DNA from 3 places in the Arthrobacter sp. StoSoilA2 genome. Region 1 is predicted to be linked to each of the others. Evidence: predicted binding sites of a transcription regulator. Region 1 holds the regulator's gene; each other region holds the start of a gene.

Region 1 (5,036 bases):
ACGCCAGAGACGCTGGCCCCTCGCCCCTGGCCGCTCAATTGGCGGGAACGAACAGCTGCTGGCCGGGCTGGATGCGTCCCCCGCGGAGATCGTTCAACTGGATGATTTCCGCGATGACATCACGGGGGTCCCGCTCCGGCGCGGCCGCACCGGCGATGCCCCACAGGGACTGCCCTGGCTGGACGGTAACCGTAACTGCCACCGGCGGCTGCAGCTGGGCTTGGGAATCAGAAGCTTTGGCCGGGGAGTTGATGAAGCCGGCAAGGCTCAGCAGCGCGGCAAGGAGCAGCATGACGGGAATTCCAAAGAAGACGATCCTGCCGCGTTGGGTAAGCCGGAGACGCGCAGGAGCCGGAGTGTTGCGGAATTCGTGGAACGTAGAGATTGCGGACATGAGCTGAGCCCTTCTGAGCGATTGCCTGCATCGGATGCCCGTTGCCGGCTGCCAATTCCTTGTGTTCGCCGAGCCCGGCCCCGAATGTTCGAACACTTTCTTCGAACATCCGAACCGCGCTCAACCTTTATAGAACACATATTCGAACCTTGCTATGACATTTTTAGCACTTATCATCGAACGGTGTCGAGACTCGCTAGAACGAATGTTTGATAAACGCCTGTGCCTGGCCTAGGTTTGAGTGAAGAAACAGGCACTGTTTCAGTGGAACAGGAGGGTCTGACATTTTTTCGGATCCCACATCCCCGGGCACACTTCAGACCGTGGCCGGGCGGAACGGAAGGGCATTGGCGAACATGGCAGCGAAAGCCACCGGCGGCGGGGCACCCCTGCGGAGCCAGCAGCCTCAAAAGAGTCCCAAAAGCCTGACTGTCCGGCAGAAGAAAATCCTGGAAACCATCCAGCGGTCTGTCAATGACAACGGGTATCCGCCCAGCATGCGCGAAATTGGCGACACCGTGGGTCTCGCGAGCCTCTCCAGCGTCACGCACCAGCTCTCCCAGTTGGAGAAGCTCGGCTACTTGCGCAGAGATCCCAAGCGCCCCCGCGCCATGGAAGTACTCATGCCTTTGACCCTTGACGGCGGGACAATTCCCGGAGTGGAAGCAGCTACTACACTCCGCAGCGCAGGCGGACTCGCCGTGACGGAACTGGCCAGCGCCAGCGACACCGCGATGGTACCCCTGGTTGGACGCATTGCTGCCGGTGGGCCCATCCTCGCCGACCAGACTATTGAGGATGTCCTGCCCCTGCCCCGGCAACTGGTGGGCCACGGCGAACTGTTCATGCTGAAGGTCGCTGGGGACTCAATGATCGATGCCGCAATTTGTGACGGTGACTGGGTGGTTGTCCGCCGCCAGAATGACGCCATCAACGGCGATATCGTGGCAGCGCTCCTGGATGACGAAGCCACGGTAAAAACCTTCCGCCAGCGGGACGGCCACACATGGCTGCTCCCCCAGAACACGCAGTACGAACCGATACTTGGAGACCAGGCCACCATCATGGGCAAGGTCGTCTCGGTACTGCGCTCCCTCTAGGGAGTTCGCCTACGTTTTCTTTGCGCCCAGGCGTTCCAGGACGCCGCGCACCACGTTGCGGTCCGTCGTTGCCCAAAATGGCGGCAAAGCGGCACGCAGGAACCCGCCGTACCGTTCGGTGGAAAGCCGTGAGTCCAGGACGGCCACCACGCCTTTGTCGCCGGTGGAACGAATGAGGCGTCCTGCTCCCTGTGCAAGACGAATTGCCGCATGCGTAGCCGACACCGCCATGAACCCGTTGCCCCCGGACTGTGCAACGGCCCGTGAGCGTGCGGTCATTAGCGGGTCATCGGGCCTCGGGAACGGAATGCGGTCAATCACCACAAGGCGGCATGAACCGCCAGGGACGTCGACGCCCTGCCACAGGGACATGGTGCCGAAGAGGCAGGTGTCCGGTTCATCGGCAAATTGCTTCACCAGTGCTGCCATGGTGGATTCTCCCTGGCAGAGGATGTCCACATCCAGCCGTGGGCGCATGGCATCTGCAGCTTCTTCGGCCGCCCGACGCGATGAGAACAGGCACAGGGCTCCCCCACCGGATGCACGGATGAGGTCTTCAAGCTCATCCAGGGCCTCGGGTGAAGTGCCCCTGCCGGGCTTGGGCAGGTGCTTGGCCACGTAGAGCACACCCTGCTTCGGATAATCAAAAGGTGACCCGACGTCCAACCCGGTCCAGCTTGGCGCCCCATCTCCAATAAGCCCCAGGCCACCGGCTGCGGGTTCAAAGGCAGATCCAATGGCCAGCGTGGCAGAAGTAAGCACCACTGTGTGCCCCGCGAAAAGGCCCTCCCGCAGGCGGCCGGCAACGCTAAGCGGGGCGATGTTGATCAGTGCGGGCGCGGTCTCGTCCGGGTGTGAGTATCCCTGCTGGGGATCGAAGGTGCTGTTTCTGGAGAACCACACCACTTCACGGTTCTCCTTGGCTGCGAGCATCCGCTCGCACAGTTCCAGAATGAGCATGAGCCGTGAGCGCGCAAGCTGCCTCCCGCCGTCGACCGCGTTTGAAGAGTCGGTTTTCGAGTCGGACAATGCGGCGCGTGTGGCATCGCGCAGCTGGTCCAGGCAGTCCAGTTGTTCGTCGTTTAGCCCATTGGGCAGCAGTCCGTTGGGGACACCGGCAATGGCCATGTCCAATCGATCGGCGGCCGCGTTCAGGGCGTCTACGGTAATAGCGGTGTGTTTGCGCGCGCTCGAAGCCGCAGCATGCACCATTGCCACGGACAGCTGACCTGTCACAGCTCCCGTGACCCGGTCCTGCAGCTCATGTGCTTCGTCAACCACAACGACGTCGTACTCGGGCAGGACAGCAAGGCCTTCGAAGGCACTGACGGCCAGCATGGCATGGTTGGTCACCACGACGTCAGCCTCAGCCGCCCGGGCCCGTGCCTGCTCGCTGAAGCATTCCTCGGCAAGCGGACATTTTTGCGCTCCCAGGCACTCCATGGACGTCACGGAGACCTGCCTCCAGGCGCGGTCGGTGACACCCGGCATCAGTTCATCGCGGTCGCCAGTGGCCGTCTTTTCGGCCCATTCACGGAGCCGGACCACTTCCTTGCCCAATTGCGACGACGGGCCGCCAACCGCCGCTGCGAAATGGGGAACGCTGGTGTCCTCACCCAGGGAAAAAAGTTGCCCCTCGGACGGCTCTTCGCTGGGGAAGCCGCCCTCCAGCTTTTGCAGGCAAACATAATTTGCCCGGCCCTTAACGAGCGCCACGTTCACGGGACGCTCAAGGGCCGGGCTTATGGTCTCCAACAGCCGGGGCAGGTCCCTGCCAACAATCTGCGTTTGCAGGGCCAAGGTAGCGGTGGACACAAGCGTCGGTTTGTTGCTGTCCATGGAATGGGCGATCAACGGAATCAGGTACGCCAAGGACTTACCCGTTCCCGTTCCAGCCTGGACCAACAAATGTTCACCGGACTCGATGGCCTTGGTGACTTGCCTGGCCATCTCGTGCTGGCCTGAACGGCTTTGACCGCCCATCCCGGCAACAGCTTTGTCCAACAGTTCGAGGGTGAACTTCTCCCCCACCGACTCGACGACGTCCGCCGCCACCTTCTCAACCATTGCTGACGAATGACTCCAGTTCGGCCGCCAATCCCTCACGGACCATGGCCACCACGCGGGTTCCGTTTTCCTCGTGCTCGAGGCTCAGGATTTCCGAATCGGAGTTGTGCAGCTTGTTGACCATGTCACCGCGGTCGTACGGGATCAACACTTCGAGGCGGACTCCCGGCCGGGGAATGGACCGGCTGATCTCTTCCAGGAGCTCAGGAATGCCCTGGCCTGTGCGCGTGGAAACCACGGCGTGCCGCGGCTCCTTCTGCTTCAGGCGTTCCACTACGAAAGGATCAGCCACGTCCACTTTGTTCAGGACGATGATTTCGGGGACCTTGCGGGCGTCGACCTCGGTGAAGACAGCACGCACTGCCGCGATTTGCCCTTCCGGGTCGGGATGGGAGGCGTCCACGACATGCAGGATCAGGTCTGCGTCGGCTACTTCCTCCAGCGTGGAACGGAAGGCTTCCACCAGTTGCGTAGGCAGCGAGCGGACGAACCCAACGGTGTCGGCCAGCGTGTAGCCGATGCCGTCCGGCGTTTGCGCCTTCCTGACCGTCGGGTCCAGGGTGGCGAACAGCGCGTTTTCCACCAGCACTCCAGCATCGGTCAGCCGGTTCAGGAGCGAGGACTTACCAGCGTTGGTATAGCCGGCAATCGCAACCGAAGGTACGGCGTTACGACGGCGGTTGGCCCGCTTGGTCTCGCGCGCAGGCTTCATGGCGGCAATCTCCCGGCGAAGCTTGGCCATGCGCGTCCGGATCCTGCGGCGGTCGAGCTCGATCTTTGTTTCACCGGGACCACGGGAACCCATACCGGCGCCGGCTCCACCCACCTGGCCACCGGCCTGGCGGGACATGGAGTCACCCCAACCACGAAGCCTGGGGAGCAGGTACTCAAGCTGTGCGAGCTCAACTTGTGCCTTGCCTTCACGGCTCTTTGCATGCTGCGCGAAGATATCCAGGATCAGCGTGGTCCTGTCCACCACCTTGACCTTGACGATGTCCTCAAGTCCGCGTCGCTGCGAGGGGGAAAGCTCGGTGTCCACCACAACGGTATCGGCTCCCGTGGCAGCCACGATGTCCTTGAGTTCCTGGGCCTTGCCCGACCCCAGGAACGTTCCGGGATCCGGTTTCGTACGGCGCTGAACCAGTCCGTCAAGGACCTCTGATCCGGCAGTCTCTGCCAGTGCTGCGAGTTCGCGAAGCGAATTCTCGGCGTCAGCCAAGGTGCCTTCTGTCCACAGGCCGGCCAGGACGACGCGTTCCAGGCGCAGCTGCCGGTATTCGACCTCTGTGACGTCTTCGAGTTCGGTGGAAAGGCCCGCTGTACGGCGAAGTGCACGACGCTCGGCCAGGTCTTCCTGGTCGCCGTCGTAAATGCTGTGTTCGTGGTCAAGCGTGGAGATCGCTTGTGCCCTGCCGAAAACGCCCTTGGCATCATTGTCATCGGATGCCTGTGCGGGTACATCCTTGGAAAGAATC
Region 2 (5,036 bases), 2.1 Mb from region 1:
AGCGTTGTACCGCACCAAACCCGGTTGCAAGAGCATCGGGCGCGGGTGACGCGTGGATCCCCAAGACAAGGTTCCTTCGCCGGACAATTACGCCGCATTCCTCGCAAGGTTGGACGCGGCAACCACAAGCCTGACCAGCCGGGCGAGGGCCCTTGACAAGGCATTGTCGGCGATCTCGCTGCTCTTGGGACGGTATCAACGGGCCCTTCGAGGCTGGGAACGGAGACTGGGCCGCGTCGATGAGGAACTAGACCGGCACTCCGGCGAGCCCCAGACGTCGGCTGCCCTTCATGAGCTCCAACGAACTGCCGTTCAGATGAGGTCAATGCACAGTGCACAGGTCCTGCGGCTCACGGAGAAACTGTCGCTCAAGCAAGGACAACGAGACGCCGTAGGCCGCTCGCTCCTCGAACTTGAAGTCATCAGGGCCAAACTGGAAACGTCCCGGAGGTTGTCACGGGACCGCGAAAACCTGGGCAGGGCCCTCTACGAGCTTGCGGGTACCGGCAGTGGCGCCGCGAAGATCCCCGATGTGGGATTGCGGAACGACCTTAGGGAAGCACGCGAGGCAGTAATTCTGGCCGAAGCACTCCTCGAAGTGAAGGGATCCTGACCATGGAAAACGCGCCGGATGCTGTTGAAATCGTGCGCTGGATGAGGAAACCCGGCGACAAACCCATTATCAAATTCGTCACTTTCAGCATCCTTGCCGTGATCCTGTGGCTGATCCTGATGATCTTCATGCCTGCCCTGAGAAACGCTGTCCCGGCGTCGATCTTCATTGCCGTGTTCGCCGCGATACTTACTATTCCCACCGTCGTCGCCCAGAGGAACCTGGTGCGTGGCTTGGCAAAACGGATCAACGACACCCTCACGGAGCTGACAGGCAGCCCCGACGACAAGATCTCCACGAAGCAGCTACGGAAATTGATCAAGAGCGGCGAGCAGCTTCCACTGCTGATCAATGGGGTTCCAGGTTTGCGGCTGCACGTGAAAAGGGTTGCAAGTGCCAAGGAAGATGGCTCCGAGAGACTCCTCGCGATCATCACCGTTGCCCCGGTGAGCAGTGGAACTGCGAGCTTTGACCGGCTGCTTGAGGCGGCGTTGTACGGATGACGGTTGGGCTGGCCTTCGCTGGCTCTTGGGGACTGAAACGGGGCTAGTAGGACAATGGTGCTTTTTTTGGCGCTGTAGCGGTCTGGATCTGGGTCCCCCAATTCGACTTCAGAAGAAGCCCGGTTCAGTGCTGACCGACACATTTCCAAGCGGGTCAGTCTGTTCTCCTGGCAATCCACGCCCCGCGCGATCTGTGGGCCCTAGATCTCTGATTCTGAACACATGGTTGATGCCTGGAAACGGTTGGGAAGCTTGTGGCACCCAAGGGCAGCGGCACTGCTTCCTAAAAATGTCAGACCCTGGTGAGAGGGTTTATTCATGGGAAGCATTGGGGAAATCATGGCGCGTCGGGCAGCGATGCCTGGCGTCGCGATGCGCCCCCCGGGCCTTCCCCGAGGAAGCCACGCCGGTCCTGCCAGCGGCCATGCCGGCTGTGAAAGCCCGACGGCGTCGGCTGCGGCAAGCGGCGATTCGGAGAAGCTCAGGGCCATGGCGCTGCTTCGCGGCATTGAACCGAAATCCTTCGCCACCCTTAGTGAAATGGACCGTGAAGGCGAGCCTGTTCACGGCCTGGAACCACTGCCCTTCGCCGGCCTTGGGGTCGATCCTGAAGTTGAAGTCGATCCAGGAATTAGGGTCGATTCTGAAGTCAGCCCTGTTTCCCCAGGACTGGGCGGTTCCTTGGGAATCGGCCGTTCCGCGGGAATTGAGGGTGCGCCGGGACTTGGGGATGCACTCGGACTTGGGGATGCGCTCGGACTTGGGGATGCGCTGGCGGACAGCGTTGGGGCCTTGGAAAGTCTGCGTTCCGTCACCGTGGCCGGTGCCCCGGGGTTCGGGTTTGCCGAAGCCGCGGGGTTCGCCGGGCGGGTGGAGGAGATCGCCCGCACCGTGGAATACCTGCAGGTCATCGCGGCGCACGCCGTGGAACGGACCCGTACCCAGGCCCAGCAGGCACGGCCCTCCTCCGCGGCGGGCACGGGATGGCAGACAGGCTGGACCAACCCCACACCCACAGGACCAAATCCCGCCACCGCCACAGCCACAGCTGCAGGATCCGATACTGCTGCTGGATCCGCCGCCGTTGCTGGCTTCTCCACTGCCGGCGGATCCGCCGCCGCTGCTGGCTTCAATACTGCTACTGGATCCGCCACCGCTGCTGGCTTCAATACTTCTGCTGGGTTCGGTGCTGCTGCTGCGGCGGACGCTGCTGCGGTGGCGGACGCTGCTGCGGTGGCGGACGCTGCTGCGGTGGCCGATGATGGCTACCGCAACGCCGCGGAATTCCTGCGGGCCCGTTTGCGGATCGGCATCAGCGAAGCCCGGCGCCGGCTCGCCCTGGCCTCCCAGGTCCTCCCCGGGACCGGAATCGCCGGGCAATACATCCCGGCCCGCCGCGAAATCCTCGCCCAAGCCCTCGAATCCACACAAATACCCACCCGGTCCGCGAGCATCATCAGCGCCGCCCTGGACAAAGTACGGCTCCTCACCGACGAAGAAACCCTCACCCGGATGGAACACGCCCTCACCCGCACCGCCGCCGGGTCCGACCCCGACTTCGTCCTGAAAATGACCAAACGCTGGAACGACCTGATCGACCAGGACGGCCCGGAACCCAGCGAAGAAATCCTCCGCCAACTCCAAGGCACCTTCATCCGCAAACCCCGCCACGGACTGCACCACCTGGAAATCTTCGCCACCACCGAACAATACGAAACACTCACCACCGCCATGAACACCGCCACCAACCCCCGACTCACCACCGCAACCACCGCAACCACCACAGCCACCGGAGCCAACGGAGCCACCGGAACCAACGCAGCCACCGGCGAAGGCAACGTCACCGGGGAAACCAACGAGAGCGTCGACGGGAACGTCGACGGTCAGGCACCCGGAACCGTCCACGGCAGTGACCGCGGGAGCGAACCAACGGGGCCGGACCTGGACCGGCGTTCCCGGGCCCAGAAACTCCTCGACGGCCTCGTCGGAGCCTGCGGCGTGGCACTGACCACCGGGAAACTGCCAGCCAACGGCGGACTCCGCCCCCAAGTCACCGTCACCATCAACCACCACGACCTCTTCCAACAACTCACCCGCACCGCCCCGCCCGGCGCAGCCCCCACACCACACGGCGCAGCCGCCACCCAGACCACACGACCTGGGCCTGGAACGGAAGACCCCCGTCCCGGCGCAGCCACACCGCCCGGTGCAACCGCAACACCACACGGCGCAGCCGCCTCCCCACCCGGCGCAGCCGCCACCCAGACCACACGGCCTGGGCCTGGACCGCAACACCCCCGGCTCAGCTCCGGCTCCGCCACCTTCGCCGGCCCGATGCACCCCAACACCATCCGCAAAATCGCCTGCGACGCCGACATCCTCCCCGTCCTGCTCGGCAGCGAATCCCGCGTCCTGGACATCGGGCGCACCACTCGGATCTTCCCGCCCCACATCCGCAAAGCCATCACCGCCCGGGACCAAGGCTGCGCGTTCCCCGACTGCACCATGCCCGCCCCCTGGTGCGAAGCCCACCACATCACCTACTGGTCACACGGCGGCACCACGTCAACCAACAACGGCACCCTGCTCTGCAGCCACCACCACCACCTCATCCACAAAGAAGACTGGCGCATCGACATCACAACAGGGGTTCCGTGGTTCATCCCGCCACCCCACATCGACCCCAAACAAACACCCCGACGCAACCACCACCACACACCCCTCAGAACATAAGAGTCCGCCGCGTCCAATTGCGCTCTGCTGCCTCGCCACAAGGGTGACCGGCCTCGCCACAAGGGTGACTGTCTCGCCACAGGGTGACCGCCCGCCGTCGAGCGCTCCTAAATTACGCCTCGACCCTAAGCTGAGCCTGCGACATAAGCCGGGCCCGCGACCCTAAAGCCAGCCGCGACGAAGCCTTACCGCGACGTCGGCCAGCCCGTGTACGACTCAGCCAGGTATGCCTTGGCGTGCTCCGACGAGACCACAGAGTGCAGCTCGCCCAGCTGGCGGGCGCGGTCAAAGTCGTCGGCGCCGGGAACGGTATGCAGCATGGAGGTCATCCAGTAAGAGAAATGCTGTGCCTTCCAAACTCGGTCCAGGGCGCGGTCGCTGTAGGAATCCAGCAGTGTGGAGGAACCGTTGGAATAGAAGGAGTCGAAGCCTTCGAACAAGACCTTCACGTCGTGTATCGCGAGGTTTAGGCCCTTGGCGCCGGTGGGCGGGACGGTGTGTGCTGCATCGCCGGCAAGGAAAAGATTGCCGTGGCGCATAGGAGTGTGGACGAAGCTCCGGAACGGTAGGACCATCTTTTCCAGGACAGGGCCTTCGTTAAGCTCAAAGCCATTACCGTTTACGCGTTTGCGGAACTCGGACCAGATGCGTTCGTCGTCCCAGTCGGCGACGTTTTCCTTGGGATCGCACTGGAAGTACATGCGCTGCACTGTCTCGGTCCTCTGGCTGATCAAGGCGAAACCATGCTCGGAGTTGGCATAGATGAGCTCGTCGGAGCTGCGTGGAGCTTGGGCCAGGATGCCGAACCACGCGAACGGGTATTCGTGGAAGAACCACTTTCGGTTTGCTTCGGGGATCTGGAAGCGGCAGTGGCTGCGGGACCCGTCAGCGCCAACGAGGAAGTCGGCCTGGATCTCGAACTCCTGACCGTCGGAATCGGTGAACCAAACTTTCGGTTTGCCCTCGAGATCGTGGACAGTGGTGTCCGTGACGCTGTATCGAACGTCGCCGTCGTCCGCCTCGCGTCGCGCAGCGAGGTCGGCGAAAACGTCTGTTTGTGGGTACAGCCACACGGATTCACCCACCAGCTCCTTGAAGTTGATGCGGTGGCTTTCGCCATTGAACCGCAACTCGATGCCATCGTGCCGGTCACCTTCGCGCAGCACCCGGTCTGAGACGCCGGAGTC
Region 3 (5,036 bases), 2.0 Mb from region 1:
CGTCGAAATCGCGGAAGGGCTGGTACAGATCCAAGCCGAGGCCAAGATCCGCGGCCATTTTCCGCACTTCCTCGGGACTCAGGGGCGAAGTGACGAGGTCCTGCTCGAAGATTTCGATGCCGTCAAAGCCCGCGATGGCGCAGGCCTGCATCTTTTCTTTCAGCGTGCCGGACAGGCAGACCGTCGCGATTCCGGTGCGCATCAGTGACCCGCCTTTGCCAGAGCCGGGGCTTCGGTGGCGGCGAGCGCATCCTCGACGGCGATCAGCTCAAGGAAGTGGGCCCGCATGCGGTCGCGATCGGCGTCGTGGCCCGTGAAGAGCCGGAAAGCGTCGGCAGCCTGACCGACCGCCATGCGTCCGCCGTCGAGAACCTTGCAGCCCTTGGCCCGCGCTTCGCGGACCAGCTGCGTCTCGATGGGGCGGTAGACGATGTCCGCAACCCAGTGCCGCGGTTCCAGGAGGTCGACGTCCAGCGGCAGCCCGGGGTGGGCGGCCATGCCGATCGGGGTGCAGTGAACCAAACCGTCGGCGAGGGGCATGATCTGCGGGAGCTCGTCCGTGCTCCGCGGCGTGACCGTGGCGGCCGGGAAGAGTTCGCCAAGTTCGGCGGCGCGCTCTGCCGCCCGCGCCGGGTCCATGTCCACCAGGTCCAGGGTGCCGACCCCGGCGGTGAGCAGGGCGTAGGCGACGGCGGAACCCGCACCGCCCGCACCCAGCTGGACCACGCGCTCCAGCTTCGCACCGGGGAGTCCGTCGGCGAGAGCCGAGCCGAAACCTGAAAAGTCGGTGTTGTGGCCGATGAACCGGCCGTCCTGAATGAGGACTGTATTGACGGCACCCAGGCGACGGGCGTCGTCGGAAATTTCGTCAAGGTGCTCAAGGACCAGCTGCTTGCACGGGTGCGTGATGTTCAGTCCGTTGAAGCCCATGCGCTGGGCCGCGGTGAGGAGATCCCCGACGGCGGTGGCCGGCAAAGCCAGGTCCAGCAGGTCGATGGGGCGGTACAGCAAGCGAAGGCCCTGCACATCGGCTTCGCGTTCGTGCATGGGCGGAGTCAGCGACGGCATGACGCCTTCGCCAATCAGGCCCACCAGAACGGACTCGGCTCGGTTGCTCATCCTAAAGCTCCTTTGACTTCAGCACCCCTGGCTTTTGGCACTTTCTGGGGCGCCAACTGCCCGGGTGTCTTCCAGATTACTACAAGTGTTCATATTCCGCACGCTTGTTCTTATCGCGAACAAACGCGATGTGCTGACCCAACTGAGTCGCAGTTGTGCGCGTTTAGCGGCCTCAAAACGCGCTTAAGTGCGACCTAGTTGGGCTAACGCTGGGGCAGGCGGGCCGCGAGTTCAGCCGCGGCTTCCTGCAAAGTAGGGACGTGGGCGATGAGCTCATCCATGGTGAGACGAAATACCGGAACGGCCGTGGCGAGTGACGCAAAGGCGTGGCCTTGGGAGTTGAGGACCGGTACCGCGACCGCGCGCATGCCGATCTCGTTTTCTTCGTCCATGACCGCGTAGCCCTGCCGGCGCACTTGCTCGATCTCCGCCCGGAATGCAGCCCGATCGGTAATGGAGCGCTCAGTGAGAGGCTCCAGGGGCAACTCTTCGAGCAGTCGTTCGCGTTCGGCGTCGTTCTCAAAAGCGACTATCGCCTTACCCACGGACGTCGTGTGCAGCGCACCAAGATGGCCAGGATCGCTGGTGACGCGGAAGGTCTTGGGGCCGTCCACCTTATTGACGGTTAGATGATGATTTCCGTCGCGCACCGAGAGGATGGTTGCTTCCTCGGTCCGCTCCGTAACGCGCTGGAGTACGGGAAGGGCCGTTGCCGCGAAGCCGTGGTGGTTGGAAACCCGCTGGCCCAGCTGGAAGACCCGCAATCCCAGATGATACCGACGTCCGTCGGGCTCGTAATCCACAAATCCGTCGCGCGTCAATGAACCGAGCAGCCGGTACGTCGTACTGAACGGAAGTCCCGCACTCCTGGCCAGATCCGCGGCACTCGCACCCTTGGGCTCATTCCCCAGCAATACCAACAGGCCCAGGGCCTTGCCGACCATGTCGGTCTTTGTGTCCTCTTTCACACTCATGCTTAGATGCTCTCACATCGTGAGAGCTATTTCTAGATAGTGGGGACAAGTCTTGACAAGTGACCCCAATCACGGCCACTATTGCTGTATTGCACAAGTAGCTCTCACCATGTGGTTACTTTGGGATTGATCCGGCCTCACCTCGCTCTGGTCTTCCCGCAGAAGCTAGATCCGCGACATCGTCGTCACAGAAGGAACACCATGAGCCACACAATGCCGTCAGCGACGCCAGGCACAGTTACGCCAGCAGGAACCCCCAAGAAGGCGGCACTCGCCAGCTTCCTTGGAAGCGCAGTGGAGTACTACGACTTCTTCATCTTCGGCTCCGCCGCCGCCTTGATCTTTCCGCACGTGTTCTTCCCGGACGCGGACACCAACGCAGCCATCATGTCCTTCGCGACCTTCGGCTTCGCTTATGTTGCCCGTCCTGTAGGTGCCGTCATCCTGGGGCACTTCGGCGACAGGATCGGCCGTCAGAAGGTCCTCATGTTCACGCTGGTCCTGATGGGCGCCGCCACCTTCGTGATCGGCTGCCTCCCGGACTTCAAGACCATTGGCTGGTGGGCTCCCGTCCTGCTGGTACTCGCCCGCCTCGCCCAGGGTCTTTCGGCTGCCGGCGAGCAGGCCGGTGCCTCCTCAATGACGCTGGAGCACGCTCCGGACAACCGCCGCTCATTCTTCACCTCGTGGACGTTGACCGGCACCCAGGGTGGCCAGATCCTTGCAGCCCTGGTGTTCATTCCAGTTCTCGCGCTCCCGGACGAGGTCAAGTACGGCATCGGCTGGCGCATCCCGTTCTGGCTCAGTGCAGTAGTTGTCATCGTGGCCTACTTCATCCGACGCACCCTGCACGAGCCGCCGGCATTCGCAGAGGCCAAGAAGAACAACCAGATCGCCAAGCTGCCCATCGCCGACCTTCTCAAGCTGCACTGGCGCGACGTCCTCCGGGTTGTGTGCTGTGCCTTCATCGCCGCGGTAAGTACCGTATTTGGAACCCTGGCCATCAAGTACGCCCAGGACGTGGCCCACGTCAGCGGCACCATCACCCTGTGGCTCGTTGTAGTGGCCAACATTGTGGCCCTCGGTAGCCAGCCGCTCTTCGGCATGCTCGCCGACAAGATCGGCCGGAAGCCCGTCTTCATCTACGGTGCCGTAGCCAGCGCCATCATGACTCCGGTGTTCCTGCTGACCCTCGAATCCGGCAACGTCCCGCTGATGTTCCTGGTTTCCGTTGTGTTCTTCTCCTTCGGCTACGCAGCCGCCAACGCCGTATGGCCGTCCTTCTACGGTGAAATGTTCAGCACCAAGGTCCGCTTCTCCGGCCTGGCCATCGGCACGCAGCTCGGCTTCCTCATGGCAGGCTTTGCTCCGACCATCGTCACGGCCCTGGGCGGCACCAAGCCTGGTGGCTGGGTCCAGATCTCCATCTTCACGGCAGTCATCTGCGTGATCGCAGCGGTCTCGGCCATGACGGCCCGCGAGTCAGCAAAGGTCCCGACGGCGGAACTCGGCTTGCACAAGTAAGGCCCGCCTGGCGGAAGGGCGCCCGCGCTGAAATCGCCGGAAAACCTCCAGTTCCGCTGGAAGTTTCCCGGCGATTTTCGCGCATTTCCAGCGAACTGGTGTCGCCGACGCCGGCAGGACCTACCGCGGATTCAGCACTACTGGCATGAACTTCCCGGCACCCGTTCCGGAGTACATCAGCAACGTGCCGTCCCCGGCAACTCCCACCACGGAGGGGTCCCCAGTACCCGTAAATCCGTTGCCGAGGGCAGCGATGCTGGAGAACATGTTCCACCCTGAACCGAGGTTGGAGCGCGCAAGGAAGCCGCCAGAGCCGTTGCCCGGATAGAGCCAAAGCCCGCCGTCACCGGTTCGGCCAAGGAGATCTTCCCTGCCGTCGCCGTTGAAGTCACCGGCCTGCAGGACCAGGTTGAACATGTCCCACCCGGTGCCGATCTGCTTGCGGGCAAGGAAGCCTCCGGAGCCATTGCCGGGGTAGACCCACAACACGCCGTCGCCGGATTGGGCAACGATGTCCGGCTTTCCGTCACCCGTGAAATCGCCCGGGGCCAGCAACTGCTCGAAGCCTTGCCATCCGGTGCCGATCTGTTTACGTGCCAGGAACTGTCCCGTGCCGTCCGTCGGGTAAAGCCACAGTGTCCCGTCGGAAGCCCGGGCCACAAGATCGGGGTGCGAATCGCCGTCGAAATCTCCCGCACTCAGCACGGACGTGAACTGGCCCCAGCCCCACCCGACTTGAACACGCGGAAGGAAGCTGCCCGATCCGTTGCCCGGGTAAAGCCACAACGCGCCGTCGGTTCCGCGCGCCAGGATGTCGGCGGCAGCATCGCCGTCGAAATCGCCTGCTTCCCAAACCTGACGGAACTGGTTCCATCCGGTCCCGATCGCAAGCCGATCCGCGAAGCCAATGCCGTCACCTGGATAGAGGGTCATGCCCCCGCCCGCTGCAGCGGTCAGGACGTCCACCCGCTTGTCACCTGTGAAGTCCCGGCCGCCAACGATGTCACCTACCCCGTTCCAGCCAGTTCCGACGGCGGCACGCGGCAGGAAGCCGCCCTTACCATCGCCGGGGTAGACGTAGAGCGTGCCGTCGCTGGCCCGCGCCAGCAAACCCGGGGCACCGCCGCCGAACGAACCTGATGCTGCGAGGCTGCTGAAGGAATCCCAGCCCTGGCCGATCTGCGTTTGGGCGAGGAAACCACCTGTGCCATTGCCTGGATACAACCACAGGCGCCCATCCCCACCGGCGGCGATCAGGTCGCTCCGGCCATCGGCGTTGAAGTCCCCCGCCGCGACCAACTGCGTGAAGCCCTGCCAACCAAATCCGATCTGGCTCCGGGACAGGAATCCGCCCTTGCCGTTGCCGGGATAAAGCCACAATGCGCCGTCGCTGGTTCGGGCAAGGATGTCCGCGAAGCC

Evidence for each region. The regulator LexA, encoded in region 1, represses DNA repair genes until DNA is damaged. The targets are predictions, from matches to a motif close to TCGAACANNTGTTCGA.
Region 2: LDN82_RS21290 (HNH endonuclease signature motif containing protein) is a predicted target of LexA. The motif match lies at 1,331-1,346, and genes of this name have one in related genera.
Region 3: LDN82_RS21640 (shikimate dehydrogenase) is a predicted target of LexA. The motif match lies at 1,216-1,231, and genes of this name have one in related genera.

The regions. Positions count from the first base shown of each region.
Region 1 is NZ_AP024643.1:1,774,045-1,779,080, reverse strand. It holds gene LDN82_RS08180 (LysM peptidoglycan-binding domain-containing protein) at 35-394, opposite strand; gene lexA (transcriptional repressor LexA) at 751-1,494, shown strand; gene LDN82_RS08170 (ATP-dependent DNA helicase) at 1,504-3,561, opposite strand; gene hflX (GTPase HflX) at 3,554-5,036, opposite strand, start outside.
Region 2 is NZ_AP024643.1:4,651,373-4,656,408, forward strand. It holds gene LDN82_RS21280 (hypothetical protein) at 53-613, shown strand; gene LDN82_RS21285 (hypothetical protein) at 616-1,116, shown strand; gene LDN82_RS21290 (HNH endonuclease signature motif containing protein) at 1,435-3,849, shown strand; gene LDN82_RS21295 (4-hydroxybenzoate 3-monooxygenase) at 4,035-5,036, opposite strand, start outside.
Region 3 is NZ_AP024643.1:4,725,942-4,730,977, forward strand. It holds gene LDN82_RS21635 (sugar phosphate isomerase/epimerase and 4-hydroxyphenylpyruvate domain-containing protein) at 1-202, opposite strand, end outside; gene LDN82_RS21640 (shikimate dehydrogenase) at 202-1,119, opposite strand; gene LDN82_RS21645 (IclR family transcriptional regulator) at 1,323-2,093, opposite strand; gene LDN82_RS21650 (MFS transporter) at 2,295-3,617, shown strand; gene LDN82_RS21655 (VCBS repeat-containing protein) at 3,738-5,036, opposite strand, start outside.